Regions from separate parts of the Streptomyces sp. NPDC101393 genome, predicted to be linked through region 4. Evidence: riboswitches for the same ligand, from Rfam matches in the RefSeq annotation. Region 4 holds a riboswitch; each other region holds the start of a gene.
What was found. Region 4 has a riboswitch for cobalamin ahead of ACIRQ7_RS14480 (HoxN/HupN/NixA family nickel/cobalt transporter). Riboswitches for the same ligand answer to the same signal wherever they lie in the genome.
Positions count from the first base shown of each region.

Region 1: linked by a shared signal. The riboswitch ahead of ACIRQ7_RS33420 (cobalamin biosynthesis protein) and the one ahead of ACIRQ7_RS14480 (HoxN/HupN/NixA family nickel/cobalt transporter) in region 4 are both predicted to bind cobalamin.
Region 2: linked by a shared signal. The riboswitch ahead of cobN (cobaltochelatase subunit CobN) and the one ahead of ACIRQ7_RS14480 (HoxN/HupN/NixA family nickel/cobalt transporter) in region 4 are both predicted to bind cobalamin.
Region 3: linked by a shared signal. The riboswitch ahead of metE (5-methyltetrahydropteroyltriglutamate--homocysteine S-methyltransferase) and the one ahead of ACIRQ7_RS14480 (HoxN/HupN/NixA family nickel/cobalt transporter) in region 4 are both predicted to bind cobalamin.

Region 1 covers NZ_JBIWNU010000013.1:92,165-95,350, forward strand. Annotated here, with positions in the region: gene ACIRQ7_RS33415 (cobyric acid synthase) at 1-152, opposite strand, end outside; gene ACIRQ7_RS33420 (cobalamin biosynthesis protein) at 149-1,168, opposite strand; cobalamin riboswitch at 1,301-1,458, opposite strand; gene ACIRQ7_RS33425 (hypothetical protein) at 1,661-2,116, shown strand; gene ACIRQ7_RS33430 (caspase family protein) at 2,122-3,186, shown strand, end outside.
Region 2 covers NZ_JBIWNU010000005.1:581,541-584,726, forward strand. Annotated here, with positions in the region: gene cobG (precorrin-3B synthase) at 1-1,350, opposite strand; cobalamin riboswitch at 1,458-1,610, shown strand; gene cobN (cobaltochelatase subunit CobN) at 1,647-3,186, shown strand, end outside.
Region 3 covers NZ_JBIWNU010000006.1:506,937-510,122, reverse strand. Annotated here, with positions in the region: gene ACIRQ7_RS21945 (lamin tail domain-containing protein) at 1-209, opposite strand, end outside; gene ACIRQ7_RS21940 (hypothetical protein) at 418-873, opposite strand; gene ACIRQ7_RS21935 (cupredoxin domain-containing protein) at 914-1,333, opposite strand; cobalamin riboswitch at 1,564-1,782, shown strand; gene metE (5-methyltetrahydropteroyltriglutamate--homocysteine S-methyltransferase) at 1,936-3,186, shown strand, end outside.
Region 4 covers NZ_JBIWNU010000004.1:226,354-229,539, forward strand. Annotated here, with positions in the region: gene ACIRQ7_RS14475 (DoxX family protein) at 1-306, shown strand, start outside; gene ACIRQ7_RS14480 (HoxN/HupN/NixA family nickel/cobalt transporter) at 410-1,531, opposite strand; cobalamin riboswitch at 1,562-1,776, opposite strand; gene ACIRQ7_RS14485 (alpha/beta fold hydrolase) at 1,843-2,691, opposite strand; gene ACIRQ7_RS14490 (MarR family winged helix-turn-helix transcriptional regulator) at 2,688-3,186, opposite strand, start outside.

The DNA of each region.
Region 1 (3,186 bases), on a different contig from region 4:
ACCTTGACGCCCTGCCGGACCAGCCAGCGGCAGATGCCCGCCGTGACCACGCTCTTGCCGGCGTCGGACGTCGTCCCGGCGACCAACAGGCCACCGCCGACCGCCCCGCCCGACCGCTCGCGCTGCCCGTGCTGCCCGTGCTGGCCGTTCACTGGGGCCTCCTCTTCCTGTGCCGGGCGTACAGCGCGCCCACCGCGAGCCGTCCCGCGACCGTCGTCGCCAGCGTCAGCGCGCTCACCCGGCGCGAGAGCCGTACCGCACGTGCGATGTCGGGCGCAGCGACCGGCGGCGCCCCGCCGTTGAGCTGCGGCCGGTGCTCGATCCGCCCGCCGTAGGCCAGCGTGCCGCCGAGGCGTACGCCCAGCGCGCCCGCGAACGACGCTTCCACCGGGCCCGCGTTGGGGCTCGGATGGGATCCGCCGTCCGCCCGCCAGGCCCGCAGCGCGCCGCGCCGGTCGGGCCCCGCGAGGACGGTCAGCGCGGCGGTCAGCCGGGAGCCGGGCCAGCCGGCGAGGTCGTCGAGCCGGGCCGAGGCCCAGCCGAACCGGAGGTACCGCGGCGACTTGTGGCCCACCATCGCGTCGAGGGTGTTCACGGCCCGGAATCCCACCAGCCCCGGCACCCCGGCCAGCGCGCCCCAGACCAGGGCGCCCACCACGGCGTCGGAGGTGTTCTCGGCGACCGACTCGACCACCGCGCGGGCCATCTGCGGCCCGTCCAGCGCCTGCGGATCGCGGCCGCACAGATGTGGCAGCCGCTCGCGCGCCAGGTCCAGGTCGCCCGCCGTCAGCGCGCCGCCGATGGCCCGCGCCTCGCGGCCGAGCGACGTACCGCCCAGCACGGCCCACACCGCCGCCGCGGTCAGCGCGATGTCGGCACCCGTGCGGAGGGAGAACGGAACGGAGGGGGAGCCGGGGGAGCCCGGGGAAGGCGCCGGACCGCGTACGGCGCGCCGCAGCAGCGCCGCGCCGGTGGCCGCGCCGCCCGCGCACAGCACGGCGTGCAGCGTCCCGTGGCCGCGGTGGTCGTGCCAGAGCCGGCGTTCGACGGCGCCCGCGGCACGGCCGAAAGCGGCCACCGGATGGCCGCGGCGGGGATCCGCCACGATCAGGTCGCCGAGAAAGCCGAGGGCCGCGCCGCACGCGTACGTGACGTGTTCCGCGCGCATCGGATCAGACCGCCGTCATGCCTCGGAGGGGTGCTGCGACAGGGACTGCCGGACGGGTTCTCGTACTGCGGCCGGGCATGGCGGTATGTCCTCACTCAGGGTCCGCGCCCTGGCTCGACGTGACGGCGACCAGAGTCTCCTGGCTCCCCGGATCGGCACTTCCCCCGGCCTTCCAGTCCGTACACGTGCGACCCGACGGGCCTGCGCGCAGCGGACCGTGACCTTTGGTGGAGGAACGCTCCCCGGTGACAGTGGCGGGACCGCGCCGGATTCTCACCGGACTTCCTCATCTGTCGCCGAATGGCCCCGGCAGTCCACCACGCCCCGCGAATGCCCGTCAACTCACCCTTGACCTGCACCGCAGCCATGTGACAGGCACTGTGGCGCACGCCACAGGGTGGCGGGTGTGTCACGGACTGTTGCCCCCTGACCTGATCCCGCGTCACTATCTGGTGCACGGCGGGCGATGGCCCGCCGGAAGGGGGCCGGGGGATGCCGCAGCACGCTGACCGTCAAGAGATCCGCCTACGGATCACGGGCACGAACAATCCGCAGCAGGACAACGCCGACCTCAAGGCCTGGCTGGAGCGCGAACCCTGGCTGGCGCGCCGCCCGCACGCATGGGAACAGCGGGCGCGGCCGGACGACGCGACGGGCGGTGCGGACCGGCCCGGCCGCGGGGACATGGCCGTCGGCGTCGACGACCTGATCCTGGTCGTCGTCGGCGCGGCCGCCGCCGAAGTGGCCAAGGGGCTGGGCATCGCCCTGCGCGAATGGCTGCGGCGGCGCAGGGAGGAACGCGCCGCGGGCGAGCAGCCCGCTCTGGAGGCGGGCGGCGCCGGCGGCGGTCTGCGGCAGGTCGGCGACGGTCTCCCGCACGGCGCGGCGCCCGGACGCCCCGATCCCGGCAGCCCGGCGGCCGAGGGCGGCAACACCTCCGAGGGCTGAGCCGGATGTCCGAATACGACGCGCGGGGCAAGGACAACCGTGCGCTGCTGATCTGCGTCAGCGACTACCTGCATCTGCCCGAGCTCCCCGCCGTGAAGGACAACGCCGAGCAGCTGGAGCGCGTCCTGACCGCCCCTGGCACCGACCTGTTCACCGGCGACGAGGTCGTCATCTGCCGGCCCAAGGAGCCGTGGGAGCTGGAAAGGGCGCTGGACGCCGTCACCAGGGAGGCGCGCGGGCTGCTGCTGGTCCACTTCTCCGGCCACGGACGCGTCGGCCCCGACGGCGGTGACCTCCAGCTCATGGTGGGCGGCTCGGCGGCCAAGGGCGGCCACAAGACCGTCTCCTGGCAGGACCTGGTGCTGTCCTACCTCGGCAATGCGCGGGCCGACCGGATCGTGATCGTCCTGGAGTGCTGCTATGCAGGCAACGCCGGCGAGGCCTTCCACTCCAGCCGCACACCCATGTCGCTGCTGATGGCCGCGCAGCCCAACCGCCGGATCTTCAGCGGCGAGGAGCCGGCCGGCGGCACCCTCTTCACCCGCGCCGCCGTGCAGATCCTCGAACGCGGCATACCCGGCAAGGCGTTCGTCACCTTCGAGGACCTCGTCCGCGCCCTGCGCGACCGGCTCGCCGGCGAGGAGACGCCGATGGGCGACGTATGGGAGCCGCGCTCGGCCAAACAGAACACCGTCGACGACGTCATCCTCTCCTTCGCCACCCCCGAGGTCCGGCCCAGGACGCCGCTGCGGATCCGGTTACGCCGCTGGTGGAAAGTGCGCATCCTGCGCTGGCGGCGCGTCCTGATGGTGTTCCTGACGGCGCTGGTGCTCCTCACCGGCGGTGTCGTCGCGCTGAACGCCGTCAGCACGCCGCCGGCCTGCCCGCCCGCACTCGAACTGCGGCTGCTGACCGCCCCCGAGGCTGAACCCACCCTGCGCAGCGCGGCCTTCTCCTACGAGATGTCCGACCTCAACACCCGGCCGCTGCAGGGCGAACGGGACCTGCCCGACGGCTGCCGGCGCGCCCAGATCACCGTCTACTCCGCCGCCAAGGACCAGGTCGGCGCG
Region 2 (3,186 bases), on a different contig from region 4:
TCATGGAGTGGTGGGGGTCGGGCGTACGACGGTTACCCGGTATCCGGGCTCCCCGTCGAGTCCGGGGCCGTCACTCCCGTGGGCGCTGCGGTCATCCTTGGCGCCTTCGCCCCTGCCGTCGCCGTCGCCCGCGCCCGTGGCCACGACGTCGATCCAGCTGCCGTGCGGGTGGCCGCAGCGGCGTTCGCAGCCGGACCAGTGGACGGGGAGCCCGCCGACCGGCGCCGGGGTACTGCCCCGGACGACGGCGGCCGTGGCGTCGGCGCGGACATCGGAGAGGGACTTGGCGCAGCCTGGCCGGCCGGTGCAGGCGCTGATCCGGTGCCAGGGGGAGCCGGGGTCGGTGATCAGGCCGGCGGCGGCCAGCTCGCGCAGCCGCGCCCCGGCCGTGGTGCCCGGCAGGCCGGGGACGATCACGCCGCGCCAGGGGGTGGTCCGCAGCTCGCCCGCCCCGTCCTCGGAGGCGATCGCGGTCAGCAGCCGCCACTGGTCGACGGTCAGCCGGCCGAGCGGCGCGAGGACGGAGAGGGCCCGGCGGCCGTCGGGGGCTTCGGTGATCCCGGGAGCGGTGGCGCCCGCGCCCGGCGGCACGGCGCCCGGATCCGGCGCCGCGACGTACACGGCCCCGATACCCGCCGCCCGCAGGTCCGCCGCCACCGCATGCGCGGTCGGCACCTGTGGGGCGGGGAGCTCGCGGACCCGCCAGGCGCCGGTGCCGCACGCCTCGGCGGCGGCGAGGAAGGACCCGGCGGCGAGGAGCGCGGCCCGCGCCGCGTCCGGTCCGGCGATACGCAGCGCGGCCCCGTCGCCGAGGCGCAGCAGCGCCCCGCCGGGCGCTGCGACCAAGGTCACATCACCGCCGAGCGTCGCCACATCGCCGCGGCCGTCGTCCAGGACGAACAGGAAACGGCCGGAGAGCGCGGTCGCCGAGGGGCTCGTGCAGAGCAGGGTGTCCAGCTGCCGGGCCCACAACCGCACGTCAGAGGGGGTGTGCGGGTCCAGGCCCGCAAGGGGTGAGGCGAGGATGTTGCGGAGGCGTTCGTGGCGCTCCGAGGGCAGCAGACCGGCCTCGCGCAGCAGGCCGGCGAGTTCCTGGCCGCAGTCGTCGGCGAGGCCGCGCAGCTCCGCGTTGCCGCGGGAGGTGAGGGAGAGGTGGCCGTCGCCGAGGCGGTGGGCCGCGTCCCCCAGCGCAGTGGCCTGACGTTCCGTCAAGTCACCGGCGGGCAGCCGTACTCGTGCCAGCCGGCCGTCCGCCGCCGGGTGCAGCCGCAGCGCTCCCGGGCAGGCGTCACCGCGGTCCCGTGGGGGCGGTGCGGCCCGTGCGGGCCGTGGCGAGGGGGAGGGCGGCATGGCGGCGAGCATACCGACGTCGGCGGGTGGCGGATCCGGGGAGGCGGGCACCCGGGGAACCCGCGGACCGCGGGCCCGGAGGCGCCCTCCCACGCCCCGGACACAGCCTTTACTATGCAGGTCGGTGGGTCGGCTGACCCACCGGACGCCAGCGACGGCGCCAAGGGAGGAAGCCCGGTGAGAATCCGGCGCGGTCCCGCCACTGTGAACCCGGCCACCGCCGGGCGAGCCAGGAACTCCCGCCGTCCCTACGACCCACCCGGGGCGCGGACACCCCGAGGAAGGCCTGCGCTCGCATGCTCCTGCTGCTGTCGACCTCCGACACCGACCTGCTCAGCGCCCGCGCTGCCACCGGTCCCGTGCCCTACCGGCTCGCCAACCCCGCCCGCCTCGACGTCGCCGAGCTGCCCGCGCTCCTGGAGGGGACCGACCTCGTCGTCGTCCGCCTCCTCGGCGGCATCCGCGCCTGGGAAGAGGGCCTGGAGGTGTTGCTCGCCGCGGACCAGCACCGTCCCGTCGTCGTCCTCACCGGTGAACAGGCCCCCGACGCCCAGCTGATGGAGGCCTCCACGGTCCCCGTCGGCACCGCGGCCGAGGCGCACGCCTACCTCGCGCACGGCGGCCCCGCCAACCTCGACCAGCTGGCCCGCTTCCTCTCCGACACCGTGCTGCTGACCGGCCACGGCTTCGAACCCCCGGCGCCCGCCCCCACCTGGGGACAGCTGGAGCGCCCGGACGCCCGTACGGACACCGGCGGCCCGCAGGTCGCGGTGCTCTACTACCGCGCCCACCACATGAGCGGCAACACCGGCTTCGTCGACGCCCTCTGCGCGCAGATCGAGCGGGCCGGCGGGCGCCCGCTGCCGCTGTTCGTCGCGTCGCTGCGCGCGCCCGAACCGGAGCTGATCGAGGCGCTGCGCCCGGTCGACGCCATCGTCACCACCGTCCTGGCCGCCGGCGGCACCAAGCCCGCCGAGGCCTCCGCCGGCGGCGACGACGAGTCCTGGGACGCCGGTGCGCTCGCCGCCCTGGACGTACCGATCCTCCAGGCGCTGTGCCTGACCGGTTCGCGCGCTGCCTGGGAGGAGAACGACGAGGGCCTGTCGCCGCTGGACGCCGCCTCGCAGATCGCCGTGCCCGAGTTCGACGGCCGGCTGATCACCGTCCCGTTCTCCTTCAAGGAGGTCGACGAGGACGGCCTGCCGGTGTACGTCGCCGACCCCGAGCGGGCCGCCCGGGTCGCCGGCATCGCCGTGCGGCACGCCCGGCTGCGGCACATCCCGGCCGCCGACAAGCGCCTGGCCCTGGTCCTCTCCGCGTACCCCACCAAGCACTCCCGCATCGGCAACGCCGTCGGTCTGGACACCCCCGCCAGCGCCGTCGCCCTGCTGAGCCGCCTGCAGGCGGACGGCTACGACTTCGGCACCGAAGAGGTGCCCGGCCTGGTCTCCGGCGACGGCGACGAGCTGATCTACGCCCTCATCGAGGCCGGCGGCCACGACCAGGAATGGCTCACCGAGGAACAGCTCGCCCGCAACCCGGTCCGTATCCCGGCCGCCGACTACAAGCGCTGGTACGCCACGCTGCCGCAGGAGCTGCGCGCGTCCGTCGAGCAGCACTGGGGCCCGCCGCCCGGCGAGATGTTCCTCGACCGCAGCCGCAACCCCGAGGGCGACATCGTCCTCGCGGCCCTGCGCCGCGGCAATCTCCTCGTCCTCATCCAGCCGCCGCGCGGCTTCGGCGAGAACCCGATCGCGATCTACCACGACCCCGATCTGCCGCCCTCGCACCACTACTTGGCCGCCTACCGCTGGATCGCCGCCTCCCAGGAGGACG
Region 3 (3,186 bases), on a different contig from region 4:
CGGACCGTGACCCACTCCGCGTTGAGGCTGCGGCGGGAGCCGTCGTCACGCCCGGGGCTGTCGTACTGGATGGGGCCCAGCTCGACGGCGGAACGCTGCGGACGCGGGTCCTGGCGGTGGCCGTCGGCCGCGGCGGGGAGCACGGCGGTGGCCGCCAGCGCCACCGAACCGAGAACGGACGCGGCGATGCGGGATGCGGAGCGGAACATGAGACCTCCTGCATACGGCACCCTCGCAGGGGTGCCGGTCGTGCCCAGTGCCCGGACCGTCGCCGGGCATCCACACTGTGCCGCGCCGCCACCCGCCGTCGTGATGAATCCGCTTGTGTGTTACGAAACATGGACATTTACGCATCCTCTTCGCACCCGGCGCGTGCTCCCCCGCGCCCCGGGCACCCCGTACCGGCGCCGGCGCGCGTCACCTGCGCCGTCTGTCCGATCGCCGCGCCGGGGCCAGCAGCAGGAAGACGGTGGCGAGGACGGTGACGGCCTGGGAGACGACGGTCAGCCGCTTGTCCGTGGTCCACACGGGCTCGTACATGTTCGGCACCGGGCCCAGCGTCCCGACGTCGACGTAGCGGTAGATGAGCAGGAGCGCCAGCCCGCCCGCGGCCACCAGCCAGGCGAAGAGGTCGGCCATAGGGCGCCGCCAGATCAGGACGAGCAGCGCCGCCAGCGAGGCCAGTCCGGCTTCGACCCGGAACAGCGTGCCCTGGCTGATGTCCGCGGCGACGGCGTCGTAGGAGTCGGCGAGACGGGCGTGGATGTAGGCGTTCACCGCCAGGCCGGCGGCGGCCAGCACCCGCGCGACACCCCGGGCGACCCGCCCGGCCCGCCCGGTGGACGGCTCCGGTACACCGCGGTCTGCTGCCATGTGGCTCCCCACCTCCTGGGCAAGGGTCGTGTGCGAAGGCTCAGTGGACGGTGAGCGAGCCCTTCATCGACGGATGGATGCTGCAGACGTACGGGTAGTCGCCGGCCTTGTCCGGGGCGGTGAAGGTGGCGGTCTTCCCGGGGCCGATGGGGCCGGTGTCGAAGGGTTTGCTGCCATTGGCCGTCACGGTGTGGGCGGTGTCGTCCTCGTTGACCACGGTGACCTTCGCGCCGGGGCGCACGGTCAGTTCGGCGGGGACGAAGGTGAAGTCCTTGACGGTGATCCGCGACTGCCCCGCCTTGGTGGGCGAGGGCGCGGACGACGGGGTGGACGAGGGGGCGGCCGATGACGGCGCGGGGGAGGATTCCGAGCCGCCGCCACCGTCACCGCACCCGCCGAGCGCCGTGGCGCACAGCACGGCCGCGGCCGTCGCGGCGGCTGCCCTTACGCGGTGGGTCATGGGTGGCTCGCCTCCGGTCCTGCCGCCTGCGCGGGCGGCGCGCGGCCGTCGCTCGGACCGCCCGTCCCACTAGAGCGCAGCTCCCGGCTCCCGGCCATCGGGCGGCGGCGTTCGGCGTACGCGGGCGGACGGGCAGCCGGACACCGTGCCCGCGAGCCACCCCCGGGGCGCGTGTCTCATCTCACCATCCGGCATGTGAGCGGCGCTGTCCGGCTCGTGCCGCAACGCCTAGGCTGGCCGGTGCAACTGGTTCGCCCTGCCCGCCAGGCAGGCGCGTCGCAAGAGGGAACCCGGTGGGAATCCGGGACTGCCCCGCAGCGGTGAGTGGGAACGACCGCCGTCATACGCACTGGACCCCCGGGGGTCTGGGAAGCGACGGCCAGTAGATGTCCGCCTTTCGGCGGACGTGCCCGCGAGTCCGAAGACCTGCCAGTGTCCGTGCGCGAACCTCGCGCACGGTGATCCGGTGACCTCGCGGGTGGGTCGGCGTACACAGCAGGCGGGCACGTGCGGCGAGATCGCGCCGTGGTCCGCCGCTTCGCCGTACTCCGCCTCGTGAGCCGTCCCCGGATCGTAGGGAGACACTCGCGAAGGAGAGTTCCGTGACCAGCAAGTCCGCAGCCGCGGCAGCACGGTCGACCGTGCACGGCTACCCGCGTCAGGGTCAGCACCGTGAACTGAAGAAGGCCATCGAGGGCTACTGGAAGGGCCGGGTCGGCGCCGACGCCCTCCGGGCCACCGCGGCCGAACTGCGCCGCGGCAATTGGCAGCAGCTCGCCGGGGCCGGTATCGACGAGGTGCCGACCGGTGACTTCTCGTACTACGACCACGTCCTGGACACCAGCGTCATGGTCGGTGCGATCCCCGACCGGCACCGCGCCGCGGTGGCCGCCGATGCCCTGGACGGCTACTTCGCGATGGCGCGCGGCACCCAGGACGTGGCGCCGCTGGAGATGACCAAGTGGTTCGACACCAACTACCACTATCTGGTCCCGGAGTTGGGGCCGGACACGGTCTTCGCCGCGGACTCCGGCAAGCAGGTCGCCGAACTGACCGAAGCCCTCACGCTCGGACTCACCGCCCGCCCGGTCCTCGTCGGCCCGGTCACCTACCTCCTGCTGTCCAAGCCCGCTCCCGGTGTCGCCGCCGACTTCGACCCGCTGACGCTGCTGGACCGGCTGCTGCCCGTCTACGCCGAGGTGCTCGCGGATCTGCGGGCGGCCGGCGCCGTCTGGACACAGCTCGACGAGCCGGCACTCGTACAGGACCGCTCGCCCGCCGTCCTGAACTCCGCCGCCCGCGCCTACCGCGATCTGGGCGCACTCACCGACCGCCCGAAGCTGCTGGTCGCCTCCTACTTCGACCGGCTGGGCGACGCGCTGCCGGTGCTGGCCAAGGCGCCCGTCGACGGCCTCGCGCTGGACTTCACCGGCGCCGCCGCCGCCAACCTCGGGGACCTCGCGGCCGTCGGCGGGCTGCCCGGCAAGCGGCTGGTGGCCGGCGTCGTCAACGGACGCAACGTCTGGATCAACGACTTCGAGAAGTCGCTGTCCACGCTGGGCACCCTGCTCGGCCTCGCCGACCGCGTCGATGTCGCCTCCTCCTGCTCCCTGCTGCACGTCCCGCTGGACGCGTCCGCCGAGCGTGACATCGACCCGCAGATCGCCCGCTGGCTCGCCTTCGCCCGCCAGAAGACGTCCGAGATCGCCACTCTGGCGCGCGGCCTGGCACAGGGCACCGACGCCATCGCCGCCGAACTCGCCGCCAACCGGGCCGACCTGGCCTCCCGCGCCGGCTCCGCCCTCACCCGCGACCCGGCCGTACGCGCCCGCGCCGCCGCCGTCACCGACGCG
Region 4 (3,186 bases):
AGCGAAATGCTCGGTGGCCTCGGGCTCGTCGTAGGGCTGCTCACGCCGATCGCCGCCGCCGCGATCGTCGGCACCATGATCAATGCTCTCGCGGTGAAGTGGGGCGGCGGTTTCTTCGCGCCCAAGGGAGTGGAGTACGAGCTGCTGCTGACTGCCGGTGCGGCGGCACTGGCGCTGACGGGGCCCGGCCGGTGCGCCGTTGACCGGTTCCTGCCCGTGCTGCGCGCGCAGCGGCTCGCCCACGGCGTGGCTGCGGTGGTCCTCGCGCTGGTGGTGGCCGGGATCGTGCTGCTGGTCCGGAAGTAGGAGAAGGGGGAGGGGGAGTGGGCGGTAGGGGTGAGGTGCCTGACGTCGGACGCCCCGTTCGCCGGGGCGGTGAACGGGGCGTCCGTGGGCGGGTGGTGAGGCCTCAGGGTTTCGCTGACGTGCGGGCTGCCCAGCGTTGTTCGACGCCGGAGAGGCGCCAGTAGGCGAGCGCCGCCGCCCACACGACCACGAACAGGCCGACGATGATGAAGCCGACGTTGTCGAGGTCGAGGGCGGAGATCCAGCCGGTCAGCGGGTCATGGAGACCGAGCTTGTCGTGCAGGACGGTCACCAGCTCGATGGTGCCGATGAAGAAGGCGACGGCGATCGACAGGCCGGTGATGGTGAGGTTGTAGTAGACCTTGCGCACCGGGTTGGAGAACGCCCACTGGTAGGCGAAGTTCATGAACGTGCCGTCCAGGGTGTCGAACAGGCTCATGCCGGCGGCGAAGAGCAACGGCAGGCACAGGATGGCGTACCAGGGGAGCCCGGCCGCGGCACCGCTGCCCGCCATCACCATCAGGGTCACTTCGGTGGCGGTGTCGAAGCCGAGGCCGAAGAGGAAACCGAGCGGGAACATCTGGCCGGGGCGGGTGATGGACCGGGTGAACCGTCCCAGGACGCGGTTCATGAAGCCGCGGGAGTCGAGCTGCTGCTCCAGCTCGGTCTCGTCGAAGCGGCCGTCGCGCATACCGCGGAAGACCCGCCAGATCCCCGCCAGTGCGACGAGGTTGAGGGCGGCGATGAGGTAGAGGAACGTTCCCGAGACGGTGGTGCCCACGGTGCCGAGGACCTGGTGGGTACGGGATTCGTCGTTGAGGAGCGTGCCGGCGAGCTGGGCTCCGCCGGCGACCAGGGCGGCCATCGCGACGACCACGCTGGAATGGCCGAGGGCGAACCAGAAGCCCACCGAGACCGGTCGCTTGCCGTCGGCCATCAGCTTGCGTGTGGTGTTGTCGATCGCGGCGATGTGGTCGGCGTCGAAGGCGTGGCGCATGCCGAGGGTGTACGCGGTGACGCCCAGGCCCACGCCGAACACCTGGCTTCCCACGGCGTAGTGGTGGGGGACCACGAGGAGGAAGAGCACACCGAAGGCGACGATGTGCAGGCCGGCTATGACGGCCATCAGGCCCGCGGTGCGGACCGTGTCCTGCCGGCGCCAACGGAACGCGGGGGTCGGGGCAGCGGTATCTGCGGGTTGGGGGGTATCGGTGGACACGGCCATCCGGCGGTCAGCTCCAGCACCTCGTGGAATCAGTTCGTGAGATGCCGTGGCCGGTCTCCTGGCTTACGGGTGCACGCGTCCGGCCCGCCTTCCCGGCCGCGGGCTGCGGTCAGTGGCGTCGCCTGCGTGGAGGCGCGGGCGCATGGGGCCGGAAACTCCCCGATCACAGTGGCGAGGGCCGCTCCGGCCTGGGACCACAAGGTCCGTCACCGGTCTTCCCGAACACCACGGCCCGGCCACTCTAACCGTCGGCCCGGGAGCGCAGCAGATGCCCCCTTATGTGCCCTCCTGGGGGTGGGGCGGACCGCAGGTCAGTAGTCCAGGGAGGACAGGAAGGCGTGCAACTCCTGGTCGAAGAGTGCGGTGTTCTCCAGATTGACCATATGGGCGGCGCTCGGTATGCGGACCCTGCGGGCGCCGGGGACGGCGAGGGTGATCGCATGGGCGTTGGACGAGATGTCCGTGCTGTCGAGGTCGCCGTCGAGGACGACGGTCGGCACCCGGATCTCGCCGAGGCGGTGGATGGCCCCGACCTCCAGAGCGATGCCGGCCCCCAGGCCGTCCGCATGCACCTCGGCGTTGGCCTCGGCGGAGGCGCGCATCCGCTCGCGCATCCCGGGGTGCACCGCGCCGGGCTCGCGGTGCGGTCCGTCCACCCACATCCGTAGGAAGTGCTCGACGTAGCGCTCCACGCCGTCCGGTTCGCCGATCGCCGCCACCTGGTGCCTGATGTGCTCCAGGACGAACGGGTCGCTGAAGGCGCGACCGCTGATACCGGGGGAGGCCAGCGCGAGGGCCGTCACGCGGTCCGGGTGGGCGAGAGCGGTGTCCAGTGCGATGCGGGCGCCGTGCGAGAGGCCGACGAGGACGGCGCTCGGGATGTCGAGGGCGTCCAGCAGGGTCCGTAGGTCGTCGTGGTTGGCGTAGTCACCGGACACGCTGGAGGAGAGGCCGTGGCCCCGGGTGTCGTAGCGGACGGCGCGGAGGCCGGAATTCACCAGCCAGGCGAACTGCTCGTCCCACATGTGCTGGTCGAGCATGCCGCCGTGCACCAGCACCACCGCGGGGCCGGAGCCGGCCGCTTCGTAGAACAGCTCGCCGTCGTCGATCGGCACGATGCCGTTGTCGATCTCGGACCAGTCGCTGATGCTCGGGGTCATTCTCTGTGTCGTCCTTCGTGTGGCGGATCCGGTATGTCCGGCAGGGCCGGTGCATCCGGTAGGTGGTTCGGATGTGGTGGATGGGGCGGAATCGGGTGGGGCTTCGGGGTTGGGGGGCTGTCCAGGTTGTCTGGACTGCCGGGTTCCTCCGTGGGAACGTGCGAGCCGTTCGCCAGGTGCCGGAATTCCTCGCCGAGTCGGTCGAGTACGCGCAGTGCGGTGGTGACGTCGGCGGCGGAGAGGTCGGCCAGTACGCGGCGCAGCGTCGCCGGCTCGAATCCCGGAATGCCGCGCATCACCGCCGAACCCTCGCTCGTGAGCTGAATCAGCGACGAGCGCCGGTGTGCCGGATTGGGGGCCGTCACCACCAGGCCCAGTTCCGCCGCGTGGTTCACCCAGCGCTGCACCGGCTGCCGGTCGAGGCCCAGGCTGCGCGCCAACTGCGGCACCGTGCGCGGGCCTTCGGTGCGTAGGGCGTCCAGCAAGGCGTGTTCG